DNA from 2 places in the Nocardioides panacis genome. Region 1 is predicted to be linked to the other one. Evidence: predicted binding sites of a transcription regulator. Region 1 holds the regulator's gene; the other holds the start of a gene.

Evidence for each region. The regulator LexA, encoded in region 1, represses DNA repair genes until DNA is damaged. The targets are predictions, from matches to a motif close to TCGAACANNTGTTCGA.
Region 2: the regulator LexA is predicted to act here: its motif matches at 7,170-7,185, upstream of KRR39_RS21610 (HNH endonuclease signature motif containing protein).

What each region holds. Positions count from the first base shown of each region.
Region 1 covers NZ_CP077062.1:1,067,868-1,082,274, reverse strand. The annotation lists gene KRR39_RS05375 (glycoside hydrolase family 16 protein) at 1-598, opposite strand, end outside; gene KRR39_RS05370 (hypothetical protein) at 691-948, shown strand; gene KRR39_RS05365 (hypothetical protein) at 1,086-1,433, shown strand; gene KRR39_RS05360 (SDR family NAD(P)-dependent oxidoreductase) at 1,440-2,204, opposite strand; partial or broken gene KRR39_RS25925 (MFS transporter) at 2,330-2,875, shown strand; gene KRR39_RS05350 (MFS transporter) at 3,006-3,614, shown strand; gene KRR39_RS05345 (DUF3052 domain-containing protein) at 3,583-3,981, opposite strand; gene KRR39_RS05340 (DUF6318 family protein) at 4,038-4,610, shown strand; gene KRR39_RS05335 (DEAD/DEAH box helicase) at 4,549-7,224, opposite strand; gene KRR39_RS25920 (DUF6318 family protein) at 7,391-7,957, shown strand; gene KRR39_RS05330 (hypothetical protein) at 8,395-8,838, shown strand; gene KRR39_RS05325 (LysM peptidoglycan-binding domain-containing protein) at 9,055-9,462, opposite strand; gene KRR39_RS05320 (SDR family NAD(P)-dependent oxidoreductase) at 9,596-10,378, opposite strand; gene lexA (transcriptional repressor LexA) at 10,531-11,235, shown strand; gene KRR39_RS05310 (MXAN_6640 family putative metalloprotease) at 11,401-13,059, shown strand; gene KRR39_RS05305 (metallophosphoesterase family protein) at 13,069-13,815, opposite strand; gene KRR39_RS25535 (hypothetical protein) at 13,871-14,002, opposite strand; gene KRR39_RS05300 (ATP-dependent DNA helicase) at 14,036-14,407, opposite strand, start outside.
Region 2 covers NZ_CP077062.1:4,417,653-4,432,059, reverse strand. The annotation lists gene ppk2 (polyphosphate kinase 2) at 1-337, shown strand, start outside; gene KRR39_RS21635 (heterodisulfide reductase-related iron-sulfur binding cluster) at 470-3,121, shown strand; gene KRR39_RS21630 (pilus assembly protein HicB) at 3,354-3,914, shown strand; gene KRR39_RS21625 (DUF4097 family beta strand repeat-containing protein) at 4,008-4,829, shown strand; gene KRR39_RS21620 (hypothetical protein) at 4,992-5,153, shown strand; gene KRR39_RS21615 (YchJ family protein) at 5,328-5,732, opposite strand; gene KRR39_RS21610 (HNH endonuclease signature motif containing protein) at 5,847-7,136, opposite strand; gene KRR39_RS21605 (GGDEF domain-containing protein) at 7,449-8,474, opposite strand; gene dcd (dCTP deaminase) at 8,571-9,146, opposite strand; gene KRR39_RS21595 (SGNH/GDSL hydrolase family protein) at 9,224-10,006, shown strand; gene KRR39_RS21590 (aldo/keto reductase) at 12,751-13,803, shown strand; tRNA gene KRR39_RS21585 (tRNA-Gly) at 13,891-13,966, shown strand; gene KRR39_RS21580 (fibronectin type III domain-containing protein) at 14,039-14,395, shown strand; gene KRR39_RS21575 (endonuclease/exonuclease/phosphatase family protein) at 14,392-14,407, shown strand, end outside.

The DNA.
Region 1 (14,407 bases):
ACCACCAGGTGTCGCTCTTGCCCGCCAGGGCGGTGGAGGCACGACGGAACACGTCGCCGTACTTCGTGGTCTTGTTCCTGCTCGGGTAGGAGTACAGGAAGTGCGCCAGGCCGCCGTCGGAGTAGCCCTTGCCGAAGAACTCGGCGACGTCGATCTCGGCGCCGGTCTTGGCCGGCTTGCCGTAGCGCGAGGCCTGGACCTGCGGCTGCATCCAGAACGCGCCGTGCTGGCCGCGGCCCTTGGCGAACTTGATCCGGGCGGCGGCGTAGCCGTAGGTGTAGGAGAACTTCCCCGACGTGCCGATGGTGCCGTTGAGGTAGTTGTTCGCGCGGGTCGGGTGGCGACGCACCTCGAGCTTGAGCGCACCGCTGGAGACGTGCACCGCACGGGTGGAGCTCTGCGACCGCAGCCGGCTGCCCTCGCGGAGGCCGAGGTTGCGGTAGGACCACTTGGTCTGGTCCAGCCGGGTGCCGGCGAACGGCTCGTCGAACTTCAGGGCCCACTCGTCGGGGGGAGACCGGGTTGGTGACCACGCGGGCCAGGCCCGACGTACGGGCGGCGACCACGCGGTAGGTGTACGGCGTCCTGCCGGACGCACGCGCGGCCTTGAACCGGTAGACGCCGTTGGCGGCCTCGCGGCCCTGGGTGACGGTGGCCCACCGGCCCGCGGCACCCAGTTGGCGCTGCACGGTGACCAGGCGGCCGGCCCTGGCGGGACGGAAGGTCGCCGCGCCGACGACGTGGGCGCTGTTCGCGCTGGCCACCCGGGCGCCGTTCTGGGCGATGCCGGGGCTGACCGTCAGCGACGCCTTCTGGGTGGCGCGCGCGGCCGGCGCGACGGCGCGGCCTTCCGCGGGGCTGCCCACGAGGGCCAGGGTGGCGGCGGTCAGGGCGGTGGACGTGGTGAACGCGATGAGCGCGGCTCTCACAGGGAAACTCCGAGAATAGGTGGCGTGCGAGGGTCACGACAGGCTATCCGGCCACCCGTCACCGGTCCTAACGAACGAGGGCCTCGGCGCGTTTCACGGATTCCGGCGATTTTTCGAATGGTGTCCAACTAGCCGGGCATCAGACACAATGTCCTGGTGGCAGCAGGCGTGACAGAACGAGAGACCGCGGTCGCCGGACGACGGCGCGCGGAGAAGACGCGGGTCGAGGCCCGACCGAAGCGGTGGGGCCAGGCCCTGCTGCTGGTCGGCGGCGTGCTGGCGGCCGCCGCGGCGTGGCTGTTCCTGGTGCGGGCGTCCATCACGTTCGGCCAGGTGGCCCGTGACGGCCGGGGTGCCGCGTGGGCGGTCTGCGCGGCCGGGACGATCGGCGCGGCGGTCTGCCTCCTGCTGGTGTTCGTGCTGCTCACCCGGGTCTGGACGCTGCTCGGGCTGCGCAGCGACTACCAGCCGCGGCGGTCCTCGGGCGGCAGGCGCTCGAAGTAGGCGCGCTCAGTGGACGGTGTACCCGCCGTCCGCCACCAGCACCGAGCCGGTGGTGAACGACGAGGCGTCGCTGGCCAGGTAGACCACGCTGGGCGCGATCTCCTCGGGCGTGGCGTAGCGCCGCATCGGGGCGTCCTCGATCCAGTGCTGCCGGAACCGCGGCTCGTCGACCGGCGCCATCTCGGTCTTCACGTAGCCGGGCGCGAGCGCGTTGACGCGGATGCCGTACGGCGCCCACTCGGCCGCCAACGACTTCGTGAGCTGGTGCACGGCGGCCTTGGACGCGTTGTACGCCGGCTGCCACTGGGGACGGTTCACCACCAGCCCGGACATCGAGCCGATGTTGACGATGGAGCCCCGCTCGGCCTCGATCATGTGCGGCGCGACGGCCTTGGTCATCCGCCACAGCCCGCTGACGTTGACCTCGAAGACCTCGTCGAACTCCTCGTCGGGCACCTCGAGCGCGCGCCCGTGGAAGCACGTGCCGGCGTTGTTCACGAGCACGTCGAGCCGTCCGTGCGCCTCGATGGCCTCGCCCGCGATCCGGAGCACGTCGTCCCGGTCGGTGACGTCGCCGGTGCAGACCGTCGTACGACGGCCGGTGCTCGCCGCGATCTCGTCGGCCGCCGCCCGGTTGCGCGCGTCGTCGCGCCCGACCAGCACCACGTCGGCCCCGGCCTCGGCGAGCGCCTGGGCGAAGGCGCGGCCCAGCCCGCGATTGGCGCCGGTGACCAGCGCGGTGCGGCCGTCGAGCCGGAACGGGTCCCTCATGGCGGTGTCCCTTCGTCGTGAGGACCGCACTCTGTCACGTCCGCGCTGTTCGCTGTGCGCACGGATGTACGCATAGTGAGACACCGACCTGGTCATTACCACTGCCGCCCACTTAGCGTCGTCAGGTGACCACCACCACATCCGCGCATCCGTCTCGGGGCCTGTGGCCCGTCGTGCTCTGCTGGGTCGCCGTCGCGCTCGACGGCTTCGACCTCGTCGTCCTCGGGGCGGTGATCCCCGCGCTGCTGGACACCGGCGACCTCGGCTTCACCCCCGGCTCGGCCACCCTGGTCGCCACCCTCGGGCTGGTCGGGGTCGGCATCGGGGCCGTGCTGATCGGGCCGGTCACCGACCGGTTCGGCCGCCGCCGCAGCCTGATCAGCTGCATCGCGGCGTTCTCGGTGTTCACCCTGCTGGTCGCGGTGGCCCCGGACATCACCACGTTCGCGGCGCTGCGGTTCCTAGCCGGGCTCGGCCTGGGCGCCTGCCTGCCGACGGCGCTGGCGTTCATGACGGAGTACGCCCCCGAGGGCCGGCGCGGGTCGGCGGTCACCCGGATGATGACCGGCTACCACGTGGGCGCCGTGCTCACCGCGCTGCTCGCGCTGCTGCTGGTCGCCGACGTCGGCTGGCGCTCGATGTTCGTGATCGGCGGGCTGTTCGGGCTGGCGACGCTGCCCGTGATGTGGGCGAGGCTGCCGGAGTCGGAGGCGTTCCTGGCGGCGCGGGGAGGGGCCCCGACAGGCTCGACCGGCCGGGGGGAAGGCTCGACCGACCAGCGGGCCGCCCGGGGGGGCCGTCGTGCGCGGCGGGTTCCTGGCGATCAGCCTGGCGCTGTGGGTGGCCTCGTTCATGGGGCTGCTGCTGGTCTACGGGCTGAACACCTGGCTGCCCAAGATCATGGAGATCGCGGGCTACTCCACCGGCGACGCGCTCGGCCTGCTGCTCGCGCTCAACCTCGGTGCGGTCACCGGGCTGCTGGTGGCCGGGCAGATCGCGGACTCCCGCGGCAACAAGCCCACCGCTCTGGTGTGGTTCGGCCTCGCGGCGGTCTTCCTGGCCGGGCTGAGCATCAAGCTGGAGTCCACGCCGGCGGTGTACGTCGCGGTGTTCCTCGCCGGCGTCTTCGTGTTCAGCGCGCAGGTGCTGGTCTACGCGTTCGTCGGCCACCTGTACCCGCCGGACGTGCGCGGCACCGCCCTCGGCCTCTCCGCCGGGGTCGGCCGGGTCGGCGCGATCGTCGGCCCGTTCCTCGGCGGCGCGCTGGTCAGCGCCGGCATCGCCTACCCGTGGGGCTTCTACCTGTTCGCCCTGGCCGCGGTGATCGCGGTGCTGGCCCTGGCGCTCGTGCCCGCGCACGCCCCCGAGCCGGCGCCGGTCACCGGTCCCGGAGCCGCCGCACGAACTTGAGGCCGGACCAGGTCGCGTCGACGGCGCACACCTTGACGTCGACGAACCCGGTGGCCAGCCCGACCTCCCGGACGACGCGCTCGTCGAGGTCGGTCGGCACCCGGCTGGCCTTCTTGGGCCAGCAGACCCAGACCGTGCCGGCGACGGCGGTGCGCTCGAGCACCACCGGCAGCCGCTGCTCGAGCCGCCGGAGCGACGTGCTGAACAGCAGCGTGACATCCGGGCGGCGCGGCAACCGGGTGGTGTACGTCGCCCCCGCGAGCAGCTCGCCGACGTGATCGGGCCCGCCGTCGACGTACACGGTCAGACCGGGCTTCAGGCCGAGCTTCGCCACCAGCGGGGTGCCGGAGTAGCCGTGGGTGCTCACGCCCCGCATTCTGCCCGGGTGCGGCCGCTCACCGTCCGCGTGTCAGGATCGAGCACGTGATCCGCCGTCTCCTGCTGCCCTGCGTGGCCCTCGTGTGCGCCCTCGTCCTGTCCTCCTGCGGTGGTGGCAACGACTCCCCCGCGACCGTCGACGGCTTCCCGGCGTACGTCACGGCGAACAACGAGAAGGGCGCGCAGAGCTTCGCGCGCTACTGGATCGACACCCTCAACGAGGCGACGAACTCCGGGGACACCGCGAAGTTCAAGAAGCTCAACAAGGACAGCTGCACCACCTGCGGCGACTTCGCCAAGCAGCTCGACGACATCTACGGCGCCGGTGGCCGGGTCGAGACCGACGGCTTCAAGATCAAGAAGATCGTCAACGAGGCCGGGGTCCCCGCGCCCGGCGCCGGTGTCAGCGTGGTGCTGACCGCCACCCCGCAGAAGGTCTACGCGAAGAGGGGGGGCGACCGTCCGCGAGCTCAAGGGCGGCGACCTGCGGCTGCGGCTGATCATGGTGCGCGTCCAGAAGCACTGGGTGATGGACCGCATCGACATCGGCTGACGCTCAGCGCCAGCTGGTCCGCAGCACCGTGGTCGCCGCGAACGGGTCGCTGCCCCGGGTCGTGACCAGGACGCCCTCACCCTGCGGGCTCCCGGTGTAGATCGCCGGCCCGCCGCCGACCCAGCGGTCCCACGCCGCCGCGAACGCCTGCGCCCGCTTGCCCGTGGTGCCCAGCACGGTCGGCACGCTGTGCCACAGCTCCCCATCGGCGCGGAGCCGGCCGAGCGCGACCCGCAGCCCGTCGCCGTTGTCGACCGGCCCGGCCAGCACCCAGCGCGGCAGCACGTAGCGCGGCGAGGCCATCGGCGAGACCACCTCGTCCAGCGCGCTCGCGAACGCCGCCGACTCCTCCGGCGGCACGCCCTCCAGCGCGCAGCGCCGCTCCCCCACGGTGTCCACCTCGACGCTGACCGCTGCGGCCCCGGCCGAGGTGAGGCCCGCGGAGTGCAGCCCGTCCGCGACGGCGAACGCGACCTGCTCCAGGCCGGGCGGCCGCGCCAGGTCCTCGGCGATCCGGCGGCCGCGGTCCACCGCGACGGTGGTCTGGATGCCGAGCATCGTGACCACCCCGATGCCGACGACGGCCGCCGGGGTGAGGTTCAGCAGGAAGGCCAGCGCCGCGAGCACCAGGCCGACGGCGAGCGCGAAGTGCGGCCGCCACGGTGCGGGCCGGCCGTCGCGCAGCCGCAGGTCGCCGTCGTGCAGCACCACCGGCGCCGGCGCGGTGACCGGCGCGGCCGGGATGCGGGTCGTGATCCGGACGGTGTGCACGAACGTGTCGGTGTACGGCGTGCCGACGGCCCAGGCCTCCCGCACGGTCTCGCGCTCCTCGGCGCGGGCCAGCATCCGGGCGTTGACGGCGTCGAAGTCGCTGACCGGCGGCGCGGCGTACGGGGAGAACGCGTCGTCGACGTGCGCGACCCCGGCGACCACCTCGCCCTCGGCGTCGACGCCGTAGAAGCCCTCGTGCTTGCGGACGAACCGGTTCCAGTCGTTGCCGCCCTTGGGGTGGTCCTCGCTGACGCAGACCACGCTCCAGGTGAGCGCGACCTTCTCGGGCCAGTACGGGTCCGTGCGCAGCGCGCGGCCGCGGGTCTGCACGACGGCGGTGCTCGTGGTCGCGGTGGTGAGGTCGACGAGCCCGGTGACCGCCCGGGCGTCCCAGCCCTCCCCGAGCAGGCCGCGGGTGCCGACCAGGACGTGGCAGTGGCCCTCCTCGAAGAACCGCGTCACCCACGGCACCCACTCGCGGCTGGTCCAGCGGCCCTGCTCGGCCCGCAGCGCCAGGTCCGGGTCGTACGTCGCGACGTACACGTGCAGCGCCTTCATCGTCTCGGCCGACCCGGTCACGGTGCGGCCGGTGACGAGCACCGGGTGCAGGTCCGGCAGCGCGTCCTCGAGGTGCCGCAGCGCGAGCCGGGCCGAGCCGGCCTCCTGGGACAGCACGCCGTCGAGGTCCGCCGGCAGCGTCGCGGTGGCCTGCTCGTGGTCGCAGAGCACCAGCATGCGCATCCGCTCCCCCAGCCCGCGGCGCTCGGCGCCGACGATCTCGGTCAGCGCCACGACCTTCGCCTCGCTGCGGGCCAGCACCCGGTCCACCGGGCTGCGACCGCGGCGGATCCCGCGCCGGGTGAGCTGGTAGCCCACCGACGGCAGCACCGCCCGGATCCGCTCCAGCACCGCGTCGTCCTCGCCGGTGGTGCGCAGGTGCGCCGCCCAGCCCTCGAGCAGCAGGACCCAGTCCTCGGCGCCGGGGTCGTGCCGGTGCCGCTCGGAGAGCCGCGCGCCGTCCGGCAGCGTCATCAGCCCGGCGTGCACCATGCGCAGCGCGGCGTCGGGTGGTTCGCCGGCGTCGTACCTCTCGTCGAGCCAGGCGAAGAACCCCGTCGAGCCGTACGCCGGGTCGCTGAGCGCCGTGGTCAGCTCCGCGAACCGTTCGCCCTGCGCGGCCAGCCAGTCGTTCTCGGTCGAGGTCGGCGTGGTCAGCCAGGCCAGCTCCGCGAACGGCGCCAGGTCGCCCTCCCGGACGACGGCCGGGATGCTGACGCTGAAGACCGAGTCGCCGAACAGCTCGTCGACGAGCACCCGCTGGTCGGCGGTGAGGGTGTCCGGCGGTGTCGCGGTCAGACCCAGGACGAACGCGTCGGGCAGCTCGTCGAGGACCTCCTGCAGCAGCCGGCCCCAGACCTGCAGGAGGTGGTGGCATTCGTCGAGGACCAGGGTCAGGTCGCCGACCTCCTTGAGCCGCTCGACGAGCGCGCGCCCGTTCGGGTGCAGCCGGTCGAGCAGGCTGCCCTCCTCGGCGGCGCCCGTCTCGACCCCGTCCTCGTCGACCTCCGCGTCCGGGTCGAACGTGGCGAGCGACTGGTAGGTCAGCGCGGTGAAGAACGTGTCGACCGCCCGGGTGCCGCTCGCCTGGTCGCCGTCCCCGACGAGGTCGGTCCAGCCGCGCAGCCACTGGGACTGGATCGCGGTGTTCGGGCCGAGCACGACGGTGGTGCGCCCGCGGCGGCGCGCGGTCTCCAGCCCGACCAGGGTCTTGCCGGCGCCCGGGGGCAGCACCACCCAGGAGCGCCGGGCCCCCGTCGCCTCGGCCCGCTCGATCGCGTCGAGGGCCCGGGCCTGGTGGACACGGAGCCGGTACGGCGCGCGCGTCTCCGCGACGCCCTCCTGCTGCATGCCCGGATCCTCCCATTCATCACGGTGCCGCGCTCCCGAACCGGTCGGGGTTGTCCACAGATCAGCGGAGAGGTCTTTCCCGATCGCGCGGGCCGTGGGTAGGTTGCCGGAGACGAGTCCGGTTTGTCCGCGCGCGGTCTCGGGTCGAGGGTGAGGGGGGCGCGTCGTGACACAGAGCGTTCGCAGGCTGGCCGCGGTTCTCGTGGCCCTCGCCGCCGCCGTGTCGGGGTGCACGGACTCCGCCAAGCCCCAGCCGCTGCCGAGCACCAGCGCGGCACCGAGCGTGAGCCCTAGTGCGTCGACGTCACCGACCGCCCCGGTGCTGCCCGAGGAGGCGAGAGGCACCTCCGCAGCCAGCGCTAAGGCTTTCGCGCGCTTCTACATCGACACTGTCAATTTTGCAGCCAGGACAGGGATAACGGCTGACCTAGCGACGCTCGGGACACCTCGCTGCGTGTCATGTTCTGCCATACGGAAGAACATTAATCGGATCTACAACGCGGGCGGGACCATTCGATCTTCCGGATGGCAGTTGACGACGGTGGCCCCTGTTCCCAAGCAACCAAAGCGGAGACCAATCCTGGACCTCGGCGTCTTGCAGCCCCCCGAAGTCGTCAAACAGACCAACAAAGGGCCCACCAAGCGATACAAGGGCGGCCGGCAACCCATGACCATGCACTTGCGATGGACGCTGGTCGGCTGGAGCGTTGAACGTCTGGATCTGGTGTCATGAGCCGTCCGCGCGTTGCTTTGATAATGGTCGGGTCACTGCTGTGGACGAGTCTGGCGGGACTGAACCTGCCTGTGCGGGCCGATGGTTGCGACGCCTCCGGAACCTCAAGCGACAGCGTTCTCGACATCGGAATGTCCTGTGCCAGCGCGGGCGAAATGGACCTCGCACCCTCCACCACAGGTGACGGCGACGATGCCAGTGCAAGTGCCGGTCAGCCCAACTTCATCAAGTATCGATGGGTCTCGGTGTGTGCAGGCTCGGAACCAAGCGAGGTACCCGGCCAATCCTTGGACTGCGCCCAGGCCAACATTTGCCCGGACCCAGCCGAGCGCGTCTGGCGTCTATGGGGCCAGACCCCGGCAGGTGACTGGAAGCCATTGACCACTCAGTGCGCCGGCCCCGCAGGACCGCCGCCTGCCGCGACGCCCAAGCCCCAGGTGACGCCCGGACTCGTCCTCACGGCGCTCCGCCGGATCGGACTGCCGGCCCTGCAGGCGCGCACCCAGCCGCGGGACAAGACGCTGGTCAACTTCGCGACGATCTTCTACGCGGACCCGCAGACGTTCACCCGCACCCTCACCCTGCTCGGCCAGTCGGTCGACGTGGAGGCGACGCCCACCTCGTTCGCGTGGCACTACGGGGACGGGACGTCTGCGACCACCTCGACGCCGGGGGCGCCGTACCCGGCCACGGACATCACCCATAGCTACACCGACGCGCACACCACGGTGGCGCCCAGCGTCGACGTCACCTACTCGGCGCGCTTCCGGGTGGGGAACGGCGGCTGGCAGGCCATCCCGGAGACCGTCACGATCGCCGGGCCGACCTCCTCGCTGCGGATCAGTGAGGCCACCGCGGTGCTGTCGGGCGACTACCAGTAGCTGCGGAACGGAACCGGCGTCGACCGGGACCGGGGAGGCCTGGTTCGTTCCGCAGCTCCGGACTGGTCTCGACAAGCTCGACCAGTCGGGGCGGGACGGCGGTGGCAAACAGAGAACGAGGGGCGGGCCGCGGCTGCATGAGCGCGGACCCGCCCCTCGTTTCCCCTCAAGCCGTCGACCCGGGTCGAGGAGGTCGTCGGCAAGCCTGTGGGTGCGTCAGCGCACCGGGACCGCGATCTCCTGGCCGACCCGCAGCGCGGCGCTGGGCAGCGCGTTGAGCTCCTGGATCTGGTGCACCATCTCGCGGACGTGGCCGGGCTCGGCGGTCTCCGAGGCGATCGCCCAGAGGGTGTCGCCCTGGCCGACCTCGACGGTCCGCGTGGCGACCGGGGCACCGGCCTCACCGGTGGCAGCGGAGTGCGAGCCGTAGACCGTCAGCACCGCGAGCAGCAGCCCGAGGAACAGCACCACGGCCACGACCTGGCCACGACGGGTCAGGCGGACGGGTGTCGTCCGCGGGGCGCGGCTGGCGCGCTCACGGGTGAAACCGGGGTTCATCGCGATGGTGCTCATCTGGGACCTCCTGGGGAAGGAGTCGGTCGGGGAGTCGAACGGTGCGTCCATGACCGAAGTTCTATCGAGGACCTCCGACAGTTTCCGGAAGCTGCTCCTCGAACGGCTGTTCGATCGAACACATGTGCGACATTAGAGCATGTGTTCGAACGGATCAAGACCCTGAGCGAACAAACGTTCGAACCTATCCGCGGCGCTCCATCACCCGGCGGCCGACCCGGGCGAACAGCCGGAACCCCGCAGCCGATCGCGACGGGGCCAGCGACCCGACGCGGACGAGGGCTCCCCGCCAGGCCGGCAGGCTGCGCACCACCCGGCGCGAGCCGACCAGCGCGACCGCCGCACGGGCCACCTCCTCCACGGTGAGCAGCCGGCCGGACGAGTGCACGATCGCCTTGGCCGGCCCGTCGGGGCGCATCCCCTCGACAATCGCGGTGTCGACTCCGTCCGGGCACAGCGCGTGCACCCGGACCCCGCGGGGCACCTCGACGCTCGCGGACATGGTGATCGAGACGACGGCCGCCTTCGTCGCGGCGTACACCGCGAGACCCGGGACGGGGCCGAGGCCGGAGGACGACGCGACGTTGACGACGTCACCGCCGCCGTCCCCGAACGCGGCGAGCGCTGCCCGCATCCCCCACAGCACGCCCTTGAGGTTGACGTCGACCAGGGCGTCCACCGACGATGACGCGAGCTCGACCAGGGTGCCGTCGTCACCCACGCCGGCGTTGTTCACCCAGACCGCGAGCCGGCCGTGGCGGGCCGCCTCCCCGGCGACCAGGACGTGCGCCGCCTCGTCGCGCACGTCGTGCGCGAGCCCGGCGACCGCACCCACCTCGCCCGCCGTACGACGGGCGGCCGCACCGTCCACGTCGGTCACCACGACGGCGTACCCACGCTCCACGAGCAGCGCCGCGACCGCCCGCCCGATGCCCCGGCCCGCCCCGGTCACCACCGCACTGTCCATGCCCAGGAGCCAACCAGACGACCTCCGGGACCCGTCGACGGCACCGTCGCCGGGCGACACGCCGTTCGAACAAATGTTTGAACAACGCGTCGCCCGACGACTAACGTGACAGCACGGTCAGGCGAGCGGAACGCGGCAGAAGGAGCAACCCCATGGCAGGCAAGCGCAAGGACACCGGCGGCGGAGCCGACGTCGCGGAGCTCCCGGACGGCCCCCCGGACGCCCACGGCCTGACCCCGCGCCAGCAGCGCGTGCTGACGGTGATCCGGGACTCGATCGAGCGTCGCGGCTACCCGCCCAGCATGCGCGAGATCGGCGAACGGGTCGGCCTGACCAGCTCCTCGTCGGTCGCCCACCAGCTGCGCGTGCTCGAGGAGAAGGGCTACCTCAAGCGGGACCCCAACCGCCCCCGGGCACTGTCGGTGTTCAACCCCGACGAGGCGGAGTCCGTGGACGAGACCGGCGTCGGCGACGCGATGCCCGCGGCGACCTACGTGCCGATGGTCGGCCGGATCGCGGCCGGCGGCCCGATCCTGGCCGACGAGCGGGTCGAGGAGATCATGCCGCTGCCCAAGAGCCTGGTCGGCGAGGGCACCCTGTTCATGCTCGAGGTCGTCGGCGACTCGATGATCGACGCGGCGATCTGCAACGGCGACTACGTCGTGGTCCGCCAGGAGCAGACCGCCGAGAACGGCGAGATCGTCGCCGCGCTCATCGACGGCGAGGCGACGGTCAAGACCTTCCAGCGCAAGAACGGCCAGGTGTGGCTGCTGCCGCACAACCAGGCCTACGACCCGATCGACGGCACGAACGCCACGATCTTGGGCAAGGTCACCGCGGTTCTGCGCCGCGTCTGACCGCTCCGCACGACCGACGGACCGTCCCCTCACGGGGCGGTCCGTCGTCGCGTCCGCCGCTCTGTCCGGCTTTCCCCAGATCGTCCCGGCAGATCTCGCGACACGCGGCACCGACCGTCCCACCGAGGCTAGGCTGACTGTCCCTCTCACAGACCGGTGTCTCCCGTGATCGGACAACTGCTCACCCTCGCTCTCACGACGACTCTGCTCGTCGGGCCCCTCGGCAGCGCCGTCGCCGTGGCGGACCCCGGTCCGGACGTCACCACGGCGACCACCGCCCCCGCGCCCGCACCTACCGTCGGCGAGGGCACCACCCCCGAGCCCGTGCAGGACCCGGCGACCGCGGCCACCCGGGCGCTGGCCGGCGCCCAGGACCTGTTCGCACCCACGACCAGTGCCCCGCAGTCGCGCGCCGACCGCCCGGCCACGCAGCCCACCCGCGACGGCACCCTGGTGCTGCGCGAGCTCGCGCTGCGCGCCCACGACCTGGCCACCCCGGCCGAGCGCCGCTCCGCCCGGCACATCCTGCGCCGGCCCACCGACGGGTCGAACGCGGTCGGCGGCGAGCCGAAGTACACCGTGCCGGCCGCGATGGTCTGCACGGCCACGGTCTGCGTGCACTGGGTGGAGAACGACGCGAACGCGCCCACCGGCTCCGACGGCGACCCCGCCACGGTGCCGTCCTGGGTCAGCCTGACCCTGCAGACGGTCGACGCGGTCTACACGGCCGAGACCGCCGTGATGGGCTACCGCACACCGGTCCCGGACACCGCGGCCATCGACAACGGCGGGGACGGCCGGCTCGACGTCTACCTCGCGAACATCGGTGACCAGGGCCTCTACGGCTACTGCGTCCCCGACGACACCGCGCGCACCTCGGTCCGGGCCGTCTACGGCTACTGCGTGCTGGACAACGACTACGCCGCCACCGAGTTCGGCGGCACCCGCACGCCGGTGGACAACCTCCGGGTGACCGCCGCGCACGAGCTGTTCCACGCGGTCCAGTTCGCCTACGACTGGTCCGAGGACCCGTGGCTGATGGAGGGCACCGCGACCTGGATGGAGGACCAGCTGTTCGACGCGGTCGACGACAACCGCCGCTACCTGGCCGGCAGCCCCCTCGCCGCCTCCGACATGCCCCTGGACTTCGCGACCGCGGACCTGCGTGGGTACGGCGCCTGGCTGTTCTGGCGGTTCCTCAGCGAGTCGTCCGGGCCGGGGAACACCGACGACCCGACGATGATCCGGTACGTGTGGGAGCAGGCGGCCGGTGACGCCTACTCCCTGCAGGCGCTCCAACGGGTGCTGGCACTCAAGGGCACCACGATCGCGGAGACGCTCGCCCGGTTCGGCGTGTGGAACCGCGACCCCGCGCACTACTACTCCGAGGGGCACGCCTACCACGCCTCGCCGCTGCTCGCCTCCCGCACGCTGAGCCGCAGGTCGCCCACGTCGCACCCGCACACCGCCACGCTGTACCACCTCGGCCAGCTGTTCGTGCGCTACGTCCCGAGCCCGTCGTTGGGCCGGCACGCCACGCTGCGGGTCGCGGTCGACATGCCGGCGACGTACCGCGGCTCCCTCGCCCGGGTCATCGTGCACCACCGCAACGGCAGGGTGGTGGGCTACCCGGTGCGGCTCACCCGCTCCGGCGCGGGCACCCGGCTGGTCGGCTTCTCCTCGCACGAGGTCAGCTCCGTCGAGCTCGACCTGATCAACGCGAGCACCCGCTACCGGTGCCACCAGAACACCTACGAGAGCTGCTCGGGCCTCCCGCTCGACGACGCGCTGACCACCCGGTACGCCGCGCACGCCAGCCGGTGACTCCCCGGGTCAGCTGAGCGCGACGAGCAGCAGCGGTCCGCCGTCGTAGCGGCCGCCGTCGATCGCGACCACCAGCCCGTCGGCGTACGTCAGCGGACCCTCGACCTGCGCGGACGGTACGTCGAGCAGGCTGCCGATGATGCTGTGGCCGTGCACGATCTGCTCGCCTCCGAGCGTGTCGAGCACGGCCCTCGCGACCCGGGCGCCGTCGGTGCCGTTGAAGTCGAACCGGCTGGTGAGCGCGGCGAACACGTCGAAGTGCTCCTGCGCGTCGTCACCGGCGAGCAGCCCGGCCACGGTGGCGTTGACCTCGTCGACGGACGACCCCCAGGCGAGGTAGTCGGTGGTGTCGGAGTGCATCAGCAGGCGGTCGCCGGCCCGGGCCATCGCCGGCAGCCTGCGCACCCAGGCGACGTCGTCCGCGGTGAGCCCGGCCTGGTCCATCTCGTGCCCGCCGTTGAGCAGCCACAGCTCGGCGAACCGGGTGTCGGGGAACAGGTGGTAGCCCAGCATCAGCGCCTCGTGGTTGCCGAGCAGCACCCGCACCCGGTCGGGGGCCTGCTCCTGCAGCGAGCGCACGAACCGGATCACCCCGATGCCGTCCGGGCCGCGGTCCACGAGGTCGCCGAGGACCCACAGGTCCGTCTCGCCGCCGGTCCAGCGGTCCTCGCCGTCGACCAGCCCGGCGTGCTGCAGCACCTCGCGCAGGTCGTCCAGATGTCCGTGCACGTCGCTGACGACGTAGGTGCTCCCCATGCGGACATCCTTCCAGCCGCCGCGCGCCCGACGAGCGTCGGCTCACCCGGGAGGGCTACGGGGTCAGCGGCCGGTGCACCGTGGTGACCGGCTTCGCGTCACCCGGGTCATGCTCCGCGGCGGCGCCGACCACGAGCAGGAGGCAGGCCACGACCAGGGCGACCATCGACCACGGGTTCCGCTGCATGGCGAAAACGCTAGCACCGGGGTTCGCGCCGCGTCAGGAGGCGAGCCGCTTGAGCGCGGAGAGCACCACGGACCGGTCGGTGGTCGACCACATCGGCGGCAGCGAGGCGCGCAGGAAGCCGCCGTAGCGGGCGGTGACCAGCCGGGGGTCCAGGATGGCCACCACGCCCTTGTCGCTGGTGGTCCGGATCAGCCGGCCGCTGCCCTGCGCGAGCAGCAGCGCGGCGTGCGTCGCGGCGACCTGCATGAACCCGTTGCCGCCGGCCTGGTCGGCGGCCTTCTGCCGCGCGGACATCAGCGGGTCGTCGGGGCGCGGGAACGGGATCCGGTCGATCAGCACCAGCTGGCAGGTGTCGCCGGGCACGTCGAGCCCCTGCCAGAGGCTGAGCGTGCCGAACAGGCAGGC
Region 2 (14,407 bases), 1.6 Mb from region 1:
CTTCGCCGAGCAGCGCCGCCGGTTCGAGGCCCGCAACCAGGAGCCCCTGAAGCGCTGGAAGCTCTCCGAGATGGACCTGGCCGAGCACGAGCTCTACGTGCGGTACTCGATGGCCAAGGACACCACCTTCCAGTACACCGACATCAAGCAGGCCCCCTGGTTCGTCGTACCGTCCGACGACAAGAAGGCGGCCCGGATCAACTGCCTCACCCACCTGCTCTCGCGCTTCGACTACGAGGACGTCACCCCGGCACCGGTGCGGCTCCCGGACATGCGGAAGATCGCCTACATGCGGCCGCCGATGGTGGAGCAGACCTTCGTGCCGCAGCTGTACTGACCCCGGGCCGCGGCGAAGTTACCGATAGGTAAGATTCTTGTCACAGGGCGCGGCCGGTGACTCGGTCCTCCGCGTCGCCCTACGCTCGGCAGACGCTCGCACGCAGCTACCTCGCAGCACACAGGAGCCTCCATGCAGATCTTCGCCATCGTGGTGTCCCTGGCCATCGCGGCCGTCGGCATCGCACTGTTCGTCAAGGCGATCCGCTCGATCATCGCCACGGTCAAGATCGGGCAGCCCGCCGTCGGCCGCACCGACGACAAGGCCGCCCGCTGGACGAACATGCTCAAGGAGACCCTGGGGCACACCCGGATGCTCCAGTGGACCGCGATGGGGGTCGGCCACTGGTTCGTCTTCATCGGCTTCGGGCTGCTGTTCTTCACGCTGCTCACCGCGTTCGGCCAGCTGTTCGACCCGCACTTCGCGCTGCCGCTGGTCGGGCACTTCTTCCTCTACGAGTGGATCTCCGAGCTCTTCACCGTCGGCATGCTGATCGCGATCGTCGCCTTCATCGGCTACCGCGTGACCCGGCCGAAGGAGCGCACCCGCGGCACCAAGGGCCGGTTCTACGGCTCGACGATGTGGCAGGCGTACTTCGTCGAGTCGGTCATCCTCGGCGTCGGCCTGTGCATCGCGGTGCTGCGCGGCGCGGAGTACGCGATCTCGCAGTACGGAGGCGAGACCGCCAACGCGCTGCACTACCCGTTCTCGTTCTGGATCGGCGAGCTGTTCAGCGGGATGTCGGAGTCCGCGCTGGCCAACGTCATCTACCTGGTCGCGATGCTCAAGATCGTCATCTCCTTCACCTGGATGATCGTGATCTCGCGCAACACCACGATGGGCGTGGCCTGGCACCGGTTCACCGCGTTCTTCAACATCTGGTTCAAGCGCCGCTCCGACGGCGGTACGGCGCTCGGCGGCCTCCAGCCGATCATGGTCAACGGCGCACCGATCGACTTCGAGAACATCGAGGACCTCGACGAGGACACCCCGCTCGGCATCGGCCGGATCGAGGACTTCGCCTGGAAGGGCATCCTCGACTTCACCTCGTGCACCGAGTGCGGCCGCTGCCAGAGCCAGTGCCCGGCCTGGAACACCGAGAAGCCGCTGTCCCCCAAGCTGTTCATCACCAACCTGCGCGACCACGCCTACGCCAAGGCGCCGTACCTGCTGGCCGACGAGGCCGACCGGGACGCGCTCCCCGACCACGTCAAGGCGGCCGCCGAGCGCGAGCTGGTCGGCGCCACCGAGGGCGACCCGACGCTGCCGTCCGGCGGTGCGGTGATCGACCCCGAGGTGCTGTGGAACTGCACGTCGTGCGGCGCCTGCGTCCAGCAGTGCCCCGTCGACATCGAGCACGTCGACCACATCATGGACATGCGCCGCTACCAGGTGCTCGTCGAGTCGAACTTCCCCTCCGAGCTCAACGGCCTCTTCAAGGGCCTGGAGAACAAGGGCAACCCCTGGAACATGTCGCCGAACGCGCGGATGGACTGGGCGAAGGGGCTGGACTTCGAGGTCAAGCAGGTCGGCACGGACGTCGAGGACCTCGACGAGGTCGACTGGCTGTTCTGGGTCGGCTGCGCCGGCGCCTACGAGGACCGCGCCAAGAAGACCACCCGCGCCGTCGCCGAGCTGCTCGACCTGGCCGGCGTGTCGTTCGCGGTGCTCGGCAACGGCGAGACCTGCACCGGCGACCCGGCGCGCCGCTCCGGCAACGAGTTCGTCTTCCAGCAGCTCGCGATGCAGAACGCGGAGGTGTTCAAGGAGGCCAAGGTCAAGAAGGTCGTCTCCACCTGCGCGCACTGCTTCAACACCCTGAAGAACGAGTACGCCGAGTTCGGTGTCGAGCTCGAGGTCGTGCACCACACGCAGCTGCTCAACCGGCTGGTGCGTGAGGGGAGGCTGACCCCGGTCGCCGCGGAACCGAGCGTCGCGAAGAAGTCGATCACCTACCACGACCCGTGCTACCTGGGCCGGCACAACCAGGTGTACTCCCCGCCCCGCGAGCTGCTCGCGGTGATCCCCAACGCCGAGCTGGCCGAGATGCCCCGCAACAGCGAGCGGTCCTTCTGCTGCGGCGCCGGCGGCGCCCGGATGTGGATGGAGGAGAAGACCGGCGAGCGGATCAACCTGAACCGCACCACCGAGGCGGTCGGCACCGGCGCGGACCAGATCGCGGTCGGCTGCCCGTTCTGCCGGGTGATGCTGTCCGACGGGCTCACCTCGCTGCAGGCCGACGGCAAGGCCCGCGAGGAGGTTGAGGTCCTCGACGTCGCGCAGATGCTGCTCGCCTCGGTCAAGCGCCCCGCGGCGGCTGCCCCGGACGGCGCCGACGGCGGTACGGCGGCCGCGTCGGCCGGCACCACCACCGCCCTGCTGGACCGTCCCGGACCGGGTACCGGCGACTCGTCCGCGGCCGACCCGGTCGCGACGAAGGCCGAGCCCGAGGAGGGCGACGTGACCCAGACCCAGGACACCGTCAGCGACTACCAGGACGTCGGTGCCGACGCCGGGGCGACGGCCGAGCCGGACCCGGAGGTCGAGGCCGCCCAGCCCGACCCGCAGCCCGAGCCGGAGCCCGAGGCCCAGGTCGAGTCGCACCCCGAGGTGGAGCCCGAGCCGGGCCCGGCGGCCCCCGAGGTCGCCGGCGGCGAGGAGGACCCCGCGGAGCGGGCGGCCACCGAGGATCAGCCCGGCGCCGACTCCGAGCCCGCCACGAACGACCCGGCCACCGACCGGCCGGCGAAGAAGCAGGTGGAGGAGCAGGACCGCCTCTTCTGACACTCGGAACCCAAGAGGGCCCGCACCCCGCTCCCGGGGTGCGGGCCCTGCCACGTCCCGCGACCCGTCACCCGTGCAGCACTTTCCTCGGCGTGTCGTGGCACGAGTGACGGTTCGCCCAGCGGACGCCCCGGCCAAGTGACGCCCTCTGACACCACCTGACGCCAAGCGACGTCAGAAATGACGTCATCGATGCTTGACGTGACGTCACCCTGGTGTCAGGATGGTGCACATGGACATCACCCCCTACGTCGAGAGCCTCCGGCACGACCTCGCGGCCGCCGCCGAGGCCGGTGGCCCGGAGGCCAAGGCCGCCGCCGAGCGGCTCGCGCTGGCCCTCGACCCGGCCGTCCGGCTCGCCCTGATGGACGCCCTGTCGCAGGCCGCCGCCGAGATCACCGCCGACCTCCCGGCCGGCTCCGTCGACGTCCGGCTCCGCGGCCGCGAGCCGCAGTTCGTGGTCGACGTACCCACGATGCCGATGCAGGCACCTACCCCGCCCACCCCGCCGACGCCGCCGCTGGCCCCCGAGGACGCGGAGGACGACGAGGACGGCGCGCTGGCCCGGATCACGCTGCGGATCCCGGAGTCGGTGAAGTACAAGGCCGAGGAGCTCGCCACCAAGGGCGGCCACTCGCTGAACAGCTGGATCGTCAACGTCGTCCGGGCAGCGACCCGCGAGCGCGGCGCCGTCAACGTCGACATCGACCTCTCCAGCATCCCCTTCCTCGACGGGCAGGGGTTCGCCTCCGGCCGCGGCCGGGGCTCGAAGCGCATGACCGGCTGGGTCTAGCCACCCGGCACCACCTCCCGCACCTACCCCACCGACCGGCGACCGCCGGCCCGGGAGCCGAGCACGCCCTCGGCCCGACGAACGGAGATCACCATGCAGAGGACCTTCACCACCCCGGAGCCCGTCTCCCTGTACGTCGAGCTGGGCAGCGGCGAGCTCGTCATCACCGCCGGCGACACCACCGAGACGGTCGTCGACGTCGAGGGCAAGAACGCCGAGGACGTGGTCGTCGACCAGCGCGGCGACGAGATCCTGGTGGTCGCCAAGTCGCGCAGCACCGGCTTCTTCGGCTCCTCCCACGACGTCACCGTGCGCGTCTCGATGCCCACCGACAGCCGGCTGAGCACCAAGCTCGGGTCGGCCGACGTCCGGGCGGAGGGCCGGCTCGGCGAGACGATGCTGAAGACCGGTTCGGGCGACGTACGGCTCGAGGAGACCGGTGAGGCCGCCTTCGTCGAGACCGGTTCCGGCGACGTACAGCTGGACCGGGCGACCGGCCCGCTGCGCGTGAAGTCCGGCTCCGGCGACGTCACGCTGACCCGGGCCGCGGATGCCGTGAACATCTCCACCGGCTCGGGCGACATCCTCATCGACCACGCCGCCGGACCGGTCCTGGTGAAGTCGGGATCCGGCGACATGCGGGTCCGCGAGGCCCAGGAGGACGTCAACCTGAGCACTGCCTCCGGCGACCTGGTCATCGACCGGGCCCGCCGCGGCCAGCTCCAGGCCAAGAACGCCTCCGGCGACATCCGGGTCGGCATCCCCGCCGGCGTCCCGGTGTGGACCGACGTCAGCAGCGTCACCGGCAGCGTCCGCTCCAACCTCCAGGGCGCCGGCCAGCCCGAGGGCGACCAGGACTACATCGAGCTCCGCGCCAAGACGGTCAGCGGCGACGTGTACCTGGAGCAGCTGTGAGGGTCACCTGGCTCTGGGCCTCCGCCCCGGGCGACGACGCCGACGCCCGCCCGAGCCGCACCAGGTCAGTCCCGCAAGGACGGTCAAGCGCCCGCCGTACGGCGCCCGCCACGCTCGAAGAGACCACCACCCGTTCCCGTTCCACCGAGAGGAACCACCGCCATGTCTGAGTTCGGATACCTCAACCAGAAGCTCGCCTCCCAGCAGATCGCCGAGCGCGTCGCCACCGCCCAGCGGTCCCGCGTCCCGGGCACGTACAAGCCGCACGGTCGGCACGCGCTCGCCCACCGCCTGCACCGGATGGCCGACCGCCTCGACGGATGACCCCCGAGCCGCACCCGCAGACCGCACCACCGACCGGACCCGCTGCGCGCCACCACCGCGCAGCGGGTCCCGTCACGTCCGCCCCGCCGACCCGGCGACTCTGGCGGCCCGACGCCTGCTGACCCGGCGACTCTGGCGGCGCAGGCGGCGCCCGGTTCGGTGCGGCCCTGTGGGTCAGCTCGTGGGCTCGACGTCCCCGTCGACGTAGACCCAGCGGCCGGCCCTGCGCTCGAACCGGCTGGTCTCGTGCATGGCCCCAGCGCCCACCGACGTGCGGTAGCGGGCTCGGAACTCGACCACGCCCACGAGGTCGTCGGCTCCGCCGCCCTGCGACCTGAGCACCTCGAGGCGCTCCCAGGTCAGGGTGGTGTCGTTCTCGACCTCGTCGGGCCGGGTGCGCGGGTGCCAGGTGCGGAAGACGTAGTCGGTGCGGCCGAGGGCGTAAGCGGAGTACCGCGAACGCATCAGCTGCTCGGCCGTCGCGGCAGCCTGCCCGTCGTGGAGAGGACCGCAGCAGGCGGAGTACGCCTGCCCGGTGCCGCAGGGGCAGTCCTCCGTCATCCCGATCGGCGAGGTCATCGTCGGCTCCGCGGTCAGCCGTGCCGGTGGAGCTTGCGAACGTGGAACACGGTCTGGACGACGCCGAGCAGCGCCGCGGTCCGAAGACCCTCGTGGTCCAGGAGCCCATGGCGCTCACCCATGCGCGGATGCTCTCACGTCCGTCGGTGGAACTTGGATCTGTCCGGTGGGCAGGTGGCTGGTGTCGTAGCCGGGTGAGTGGGCCTTGCCGTGGTGGAACGCGCACAGCAGCCGACCGTTGACGAGGTTGGTGGGTCCGTCCTGGGACCAGGGCTGGTCGTGGTGGGCGTGGCACCAGGCGGCCGGCCGGTCGCAGCCCACCGTGGTGCAGCCCCGGTCCCGGATGGTCAGCGCGGTGCGCTGGGCCTCGGTGTGCAGCCGGGTCCGCCGCCCCAGATCGAGCACCACCGACGCCGAGCCCAGGGCGCGCCGCCAGACCGCGGGCACGATCCCGGCCTCGCAGGCCAGCTGCCGGGCTGCGCCGGCCGACAGGGGCTGCCCGGTGTCCAAGGTGGCGGTGCCGAGCCCGGACAGCAGCCGGTCGTAGTCCAGCAGCACCACCACGGTCGCCGACATCCCGCCGGCCACCGGCAGCCGGTCGGCGGGCACCCGCTCCAGGAGCCGGCAGAACGCCTCCCCCAGCCGTTCGGGCCGCGACAGTCTCACCCGGCTGTTTGGCTGCTGCTGGTCGTGGTGTCGGGGGTGGGTGAAGGCGTGCAGCATCTTGGTCAGCATCGCCGCGTGCAGCGCGGGGATCTTGAACCGGCCGGTGTGGCTGCCGTCCGGGTTCGCCGACAGCTCCAGGAACGTGGCCCGGGCGGCCGCGGCCTCCTCGGCCTCGAGCCGACGACCTTCGGCGAGGTCCGCGGCGTCGGGGTCGATCACCTCCAAGACCCGCCGCCCCAGCACCCTCAGCGCCGCCGCGTCGAACTCGCCGGCCGCCCGCACCAGGTGCGCCTCGGCCCGCCCCCGGTCCAGCCTCGACACCGACTCCGGCAACGCCTGGATCGAGCGGACGATCACCGTCGCCTGCGCCGGATCCACCCGCCCGGCCGCCAACGCGTCCCGGGTCACGCTGAACCCGGTATCCAACGCCACCGCGAGAGCCACCTCGGCGTGCGCGGCACCCCGGGTCCGCCGAGTGACCTGGGCCAGCCAGGCACCGGTCGAGGTCGCCGCCGAGTCCGCCGCGACGTCGTTGCGGTCCGCGACGGCCAGCACCCGCAGCCGCAGCTCGGCCAGCCGGGCCTCGGCCCGAGCCAGCCCCACCACCACCGTGCGCTGCTCGTCCGGGGTCATCGACCACGCCGGCGCCTCCGCCAGCCCGTCCAGCACCTGATGCAGCCGGCCGGAGAACCGGGCGATCGGATGCGCCTGGTCCTCGGTCCGGATGGTCGTCGACATACCCACCACGCTAAGAACAACCAGCCATCACTTCCGAACAGATGCCCGCACCCGTGCACAACCACGACCGGCCGGCAACGGTGCACGAAACCTGGCCTGCGCGGGCACCCGCACGAGCCCAGTCCCACACCGTCGTACCCACCGGCTCGACCGGGATCCCGCCACCAAAGCCGCCGGGTCAGCGCCCCTCCCGCCACCAAAGACGCCGGGTCGGCGCCCCTCCCGCCACCAAAGCCGCCGGGTCGGCGACCCTCCCGCCGCCAGAGTTGCCGGGTCGGCACAGTTTCCGCCGCTAGAGGCGCCGGGTCGGCGTCAGGCAGTGCGGCTGGCGACGCTTTCCGGCGCCGGCGCCCGGTGCAGCACGGACCGGCCGGCCCCCGCGTCACCGAGCCCGCGCTGCCGGGCCTTGCGGCGGTACAGGTCGGCGTCCGCGCGGGCGATCCACTCCTCGAGCGGCTCGCCGGCCCACTGCGCGACGCCGGCGGTCCACCGCGACGCGGTGTTGGCGGCACCCAGCCGGTACAGCAGCTCGGCGGCGTCCGTGGCGGTGGTGTCCGGCATCAGCAGCACGAACTCGTCGCCGCCGTACCGCGCCAGCACGTCCGTACGTCGCACCGTCGCCTGCCAGCTGGTCGCGAGGTCGACCAGCAGCCGGTCACCCGCGGCGTGACCGTCGCGGTCGTTGACGAGCTTGAAGTCGTCGAGGTCGAGGACCGCGACCGACACCGGGCCGCGGCGGGCCGGCGGCTGCCGGAGCGTGCGCCGCGCGGCGGCCAGGAACGCGGAGCGGTTCAGCAGCCCGGTGAGCTGGTCGTGGTCGGCGGCGCGGCGCAGCCGGCGGACCAGCACGTCGAGGGTGCCGGCGACCCCGGCGACGGTGGCCATCACGAAGACCCAGGTCTGCACGAGGGCGGGGGCGTCGCTGCAGGCCAGGCCGACGAGAAGGCCGACCCCGATCGCCGCGGTGTGCAGGCGGGTCGCGACGCCGGGGTGGAACCAGGCGACGAAGATCGCGATCCACACGAAGCCGAACGCGGTGACGGCCGCGCCGACCGGCGTCGTGGACAGCGCGACGCAGCCGCTGACCAGCACCACGACCAGGCCGATCACCGCGTGCACGACGCCCTGGGCGAGCCGCCGCCGCGAGGCCCACAGGGTCCCGCCGAGCGCGGCGGCGACGACGGCGAGCAGCGCGGAGAACCGGGTCGGGGCGGTCGGGCTGAACGGCACCAGCGAGCAGAACGCGGACAGCGCCGACGCGGCGAGACAGGCGCTGGTGAGCACCCGCGCCTCGGACTCGGTGACCGGCACCGCCCAGCGCCGTACCGCTGCGACCATCGAAAACGCTCCCGAGAACCTGGTGGACTTCCGGGAGAAGTGTGACCCAGCCGGGGGCGGCCGCGCGGCGGTTGCGGGACAGCCGGTGGGTGCGACCTAGATGTCGGTGCGGTGGAAGTTGAGGTGGGACCGCGACGGCGTCGGGCCGCGCTGGCCCTGGTAGCGCGAGCCGTACTTCGCCGAGCCGTAGGGGTGCTCCGACGGCGACGAGAGGCGGAAGAAGCAGAGCTGGCCGATCTTCATCCCGGGCCACAGCTTGATCGGCAGGGTCGCGACGTTCGACAGCTCCAGGGTCACGTGCCCGGAGAACCCCGGGTCGATGAAGCCGGCCGTCGAGTGGGTCAGCAGCCCGAGGCGGCCCAGCGAGGACTTGCCCTCGAGGCGCGCGGCGACGTCGTCGGGCAGCGTGACCACCTCGTACGTCGACCCGAGGACGAACTCGCCGGGGTGCAGGATGAACGGCTCCATGCCCTCGGGCTCGACCTCCCGGGTGAGGTCGGGCTGGTCCTGTGCCGGGTCGATGTGCGGGTACTTGTGGTTCTCGAAGACCCGGAAGAACCGGTCCAGCCGGACGTCGACGCTCGACGGCTGCACCATGCCCGCGTCGAAGGGTTCCAGGGCGACCCGGCGGGCGTCGATCTCGGCGAGGATGTCGCGGTCGGAGAGCAGCACACCGGCACCCTACAGACTCCTCCCGCCCGCGGGCCCCCGATCGCGGCCGGCCGTGGACACCGTCGAGAATGGTGCACATGGCAAGCACTTTCCACCGGTACGTCGCCCTGGGCGACTCGTTCACCGAGGGTGTCGGCGACCACGACCCCACGCGGCCCAACGGCGTGCGGGGCTGGGCCGACCGGGCCGCCGAGGGGCTGGCCGCCACGGTCCCCGACCTCGGCTACGCGAACCTGGCGATCCGCGGCCGCAAGATGGACGCGATCATCGCCGAGCAGGTCGGGCCCGCCCTCGCCCTGCGCCCGGACCTGGTCTCGGTCTACGCCGGCGGCAACGACATCCTCCGGCCCCGGGTCAGCATCGACGCCCTCGTCCAGCGGTACGACGCGGCCGTGGCCCGGCTGGCCGGCTCGGGGGCGCACGTCGTGCTCTTCACCGGCTTCGACCTCGGCTTCGCGCCGGTGTTCCGGCACCTGCGCGGGCGGGTCGCGACCTACAACGAGCTGGTCCGCGAGGTGGCCGAGACGCACGGCGCGACCGTCGTGGACTTCTGGCGGCTGCGGGAGTACCGCGACGCCCGGCTCTGGGACGTGGACCGGCTGCACATGTCCTCGGCCGGCCACCAGCGGATGGCGATCGCGGTGCTGGACGCGCTGGGGGTCGAGCACGACCTGGTGCCGTTCGACCTCGCGCCGCTGCCGGAGATGGACCGGCGCCAGCGCCGTGACGCCGACCTGGCCTGGGCCCGGGCGCACGCCGCGCCGTGGGTGCAGCGCCGGCTCCGCGGCACGTCGTCCGGCGACGCCCTCTCGCCGCGCCGGCCCGGGCTCGCGCCCGTCGTACCGTCCCGGGTGGGGTGAGCCGAGGGGCCGGCCCGGGCACCGCCCGGACCGGCCCCGCGAGCGCGGTCAGCGGTAGCGGACCACCAGCACGGTGCGGCCGGCCTCGCGGCCGCCCCCCGGCCCGGACCTCACGGCCGCGCGCGGTGCTCACCACGCGGTAGGACGCCTTGGCACCGTCCAGGGTCACCTTCGAGACCTTCGCACCGGCGGGCAGCAGCGCGCCGATGGTGAGCGCGGAGCGCCGGTCCTGCTTGACGGTGGTGACCAGCCGCCCGTTGCCGCGGGTCGCGGTGACGTTGACCAGGCCGTGCCCGATGCGGATGTCGCGGCCGGCGACCTGGTACTGCCGCGAGGGGACCTGCGGCACCACGGTGAACCGGTCCCGGCCCGCGTCGGGGCTGACGCCGAGCTGGTAGTGCACGACCGGCCAGAGGATGCCGTAGGTGCCCCAGGCCTGCAGCGCCATCGACCGCTCGGTGAACTTCCGGTCGATGTTCGCGGGCTTGAAGTCCGGGGACGGCACGATCTCCGGCATCGCGCCGGGCAGCTCCCACACCTTGCGGGCGAGCTGAACCCGGGCGTTGTCGGTCGTGTAGCGCCGCAGCTGGCTCGGCGCCATCCGGCCGAGCGCCGCCTCGGCGACCGCCATGATCGAGGTGTTCAGCGTGAACACCGCCCGCTCGGCCTTCACCGACGAGGTGGCCGAGTCGCAGGTCGCGCCGGGGTTGCCGCCGGTGTCGCTGGTCGCGCCGGTGCCGGTGTGGAAGAGCCCGTAGGTGCCCGAGTAGCAGGCCGACTCGCGCTTCTTGACCAGCGCCCGGGCGTGGGCCGTCGGGGCGAGCGGGCCGGCGACCCGGCCCGGGCGGGTGATCTCGGCCTCGGCCGGGGTCACGCCGATCCAGTGCCGCTGGAACACCTGCTTGTTGCCCGGGTCGTCCAGCGAGTCGGCGTACTGCTGGGCGGCGGGGCCGAACCACCAGGTCTTGTCGAAGCGCGCCTCGAGGCCGGCGGCCTTGCCGGCGGCCCAGCGCCGGGTCGTGGTGTCGCCCTTGCTGGCCGCGAGGTCGGCGAGGTCGCGCAGCCCGCGGATCGTGTAGACCGCGTTGTCGAGCTTCTCCTCGCCCATCCCGGCCCGCTCGACGTTGCCCAGCCCCTCGGGCCAGCCGTCCTGGTCGGCGTCGAGCTCGCGGAAGATGTAGCGCATGTTGCTGACCGCGAACGAGTAGAGGTCGTCGCGGAACCGGTCGTCGCCGGTCCAGCGCCACACCAGGGCGACCAGGCTCGGGAACTTCGCGGTCTCGTCGGTGTTGCCCGGGTCGCCGTTCGCGCCGAAGTAGACCTGGCCGTCGGGCGTGACCTCGTGGACGACCTTGCCGCTGGTGCCGTTGGCGGCGACGCTGACGTCGCGCAGCGCCCGCAGGTGGTCCTCGATCGCGGCGAACTGGCCGCTGGCCACGGCGGCGAAGCCGGTGTACTCGCCGTCGGTCGCGAACAGCCACGGGTAGTCCGGCCAGCCGGCGCCGATCCAGCGGGCCTTCGAGACCGTGCCGACCGGTGCGGGGTACTTCGTTCCGGCGTTGGTGACCCGGACCTGCAGGTGGCGGGCCTCCTGCACCGAGTCGGCGAGGTTCTGCTTGCTCCAGGTCACGCTCTGCTGGAGCAGCCGGTCGCCGGGCAGGATCACCCGCGTGTGCTGCTGTACGGCGGCCCGCTCGGCGCGCTTGGTACGGAGCAGGGCGGCCGGGTTGCGCAGGGCGGCGCTCTGCGCGCTGCGGGCCGCGGCGACGCCGTCGTCGGAGCCGGCGACGGAGAACCACACCGTGCGGCCGCCGGCGGGGACGCTGAGCCGGTAGGTCAGGCCGCCGCCGGCTCCCTTGCCGTAGGCCGTGTCGTCGCAGCGGTCGGGCTGGTCCGGGGTGCCGGCGCCGGACGCCGGGCAGATCACGGCACCCTGCGGACCCCGGTGGGCGCCGGTGACGTCGGTGGCCGACGGGGTCAGCGACGAGCCGACCAGGGCGGCGTAGTCGTGCACCTCGGCGCCCGGCTCGGGAGGCCGGCCCAGCTCGCGGAACAGCAGGCTGCGCCCGTCCACCGACGCAGAATCGGGCAGGTTGTAGGTGGTCTGGCTGGGCTTGGTCTCGCCCCAGGGGTAGACCTTCATCAGCTCGGAGTGCGCGTCGACCGCGAGCGTCACGGTCCGCGCCGTGGGCGACGAGAGCCGCAGCCCGACCACGCCGGCCCGGATGCCGTTGGGGGCGAAGTCGGTGCGGGTGACCCGGACCCCGTCGTAGGTGCCGAGGTCCATCCGGGAGTAGCCGAAGCCGCTGGTGTACTTCTTCGACGACAGCCACGAGTCGCCCAGCTTGAACCACAGCCCGTCGAGGAGCTTGACCGGCGGCGTCCAGAAGCCGCCCATCTCCCCGCGGGTGTGGAACCCGGTCGCCGGGTAGCTGCCGTCCTCGGCGCCCATCTCGTAGAACCGGTCGCCGACCACGAGGCTGCGCCGGTCGGCGAGCCGGGTGGTGGCGGACAGCTCGGCGGACCGGAGCGCGGACGACTCCGGGTCGTCACCGGCCCGTCGCGCGGGGGCGCTGCTCGCCGCGTCGACGACCGAGAGCGGGAAGACGAGGGCGGTGGAGAGGACGGCTGCAACGAGCGGCGTACGGCGCATGTGCTCTTCTTCCCGAGTGACGGCTGTCACTGGATGAAATACCCGACAAGCCCGGTTGGCAACCCCTTGCGTGCAAGGTCAGGATGGCGGCATGGACTACAGAACCCTCGGCCGGACCGGCTGCGCCGTCTCCACCCTCACCCTCGGCACCATGACCTTCGGCAAGGAGACCGACGAGACCGGCGCCCACGAGCAGCTCGACACGTTCCTGGAGGCCGGCGGCAACCTGGTCGACACCGCCGACGTCTACACCGGCGGCACCTCGGAGGAGATCATCGGCCGGTGGCTGGCGAAGGCCTCGCCGGAGGTGCGCGACCGGGTGGTGCTGGCCACCAAGGGCCGCTTCCCGATGGGCGACGACGTGAACGACGTCGGGCTGTCGCGCCGACACCTGCAGCGCGCGCTCGAGGACTCACTGCGCCGCCTCGGCACCGAGTGCGTCGACCTCTACCAGGTGCACTCCTGGGACCCGGTCACCCCGCTCGAGGAGACCCTGGGCACGCTCGACGACTTCGTGCGCGCCGGCAAGGTGCGCTACGTCGGGCTCTCGAACTACACCGGCTGGCAGGTGCAGAAGACCGTGGCGCTGGCCCGGGAGCACGGCTGGGCCCCGCCGGTCACCCTGCAGCCGCAGTACAACCTGCTGGTCCGCGAGCTCGAGTGGGAGATCGTGCCCTCGTGCCTCGACGCCGGCCTGGGGCTGCTGCCCTGGTCCCCGCTCGGCGGCGGCTGGCTGACCGGGAAGTACAAGCAGGACGAGCGCCCGACCGGCGCGACCCGGCTCGGCGAGGACCCCGCCCGCGGCGTGGAGGCCTACGACCGGCGCTCGACCGTCCAGCGCACCTGGGACGTCGTGGACGCGGTGCGCGCGGTGGCCGAGGGCCGCGGCGTGACGATGGCGCAGGTCGCCCTCGCCTGGCTGGCCGACCGTCCGGCGGTGACGTCGGTGATCCTGGGCGCCCGGACCACCGAGCAGCTCACCGACAACCTCGGTGCCGCCGGCCTGCACCTCGAGGAGGCCGAGGTCGCCGCGCTGGACGCGGCCAGCGACCCGGGTGCCGCGGACTACCCGTACGGCGGCCCCGGGGTTCACCAGCGCGGCCGCACGGTGGACCTGGTCGGCTGGCTGGCCGACGCCCCGTGAGCTGACCCGCGCCGCCCGGCGCGGGAGGGTCCCGGCGGGACGGCGCAGTCATTGGGTACTATCTGCGTCGTCCCCGCACGGGGGCCTGCGGATGTAGCTCAGCTGGTAGAGCGCGACCTTCCCAAGGTCGATGTCGCGAGTTCGAATCTCGTCATCCGCTCCACGCACTTCAGGACAGTCCCGGAAATTCCGACAATTCAGACGTCGGTCTTTCGTCTGAGTCTCCGGGAACACCATGTCCGCCTCGCACCCCGCCGTGCGTCCGCACGGCCCCGTCGTGCGCGCCCTGCTCGCCTGCCTCTGCGTGCTGGCCGCCAGCCTGACCCTGGTCGGACCGGCCCACGCGGCGCACCGGCTGTCGGCGCCGAAGGGGCTGCGGACCAGCGCCGCGACCGCGACCACGCTGACGGTGCGCTGGACGGCGCCGCGCGGGGCGCGGGCGTTCCGGGTGCAGTACTCCACCAGCGCGGCGATGCGCGGGGCCAGGTCGCTGCGCACCGGCCGGGCAGCGGGCCGGCTGACCGGGCTGCGCGCCGCGAGCCGCTACTACGTCCGCGTCCAGGTGGTGGACCGGCGCACCGGGAGCCGCTGAGCCCGTTCACCC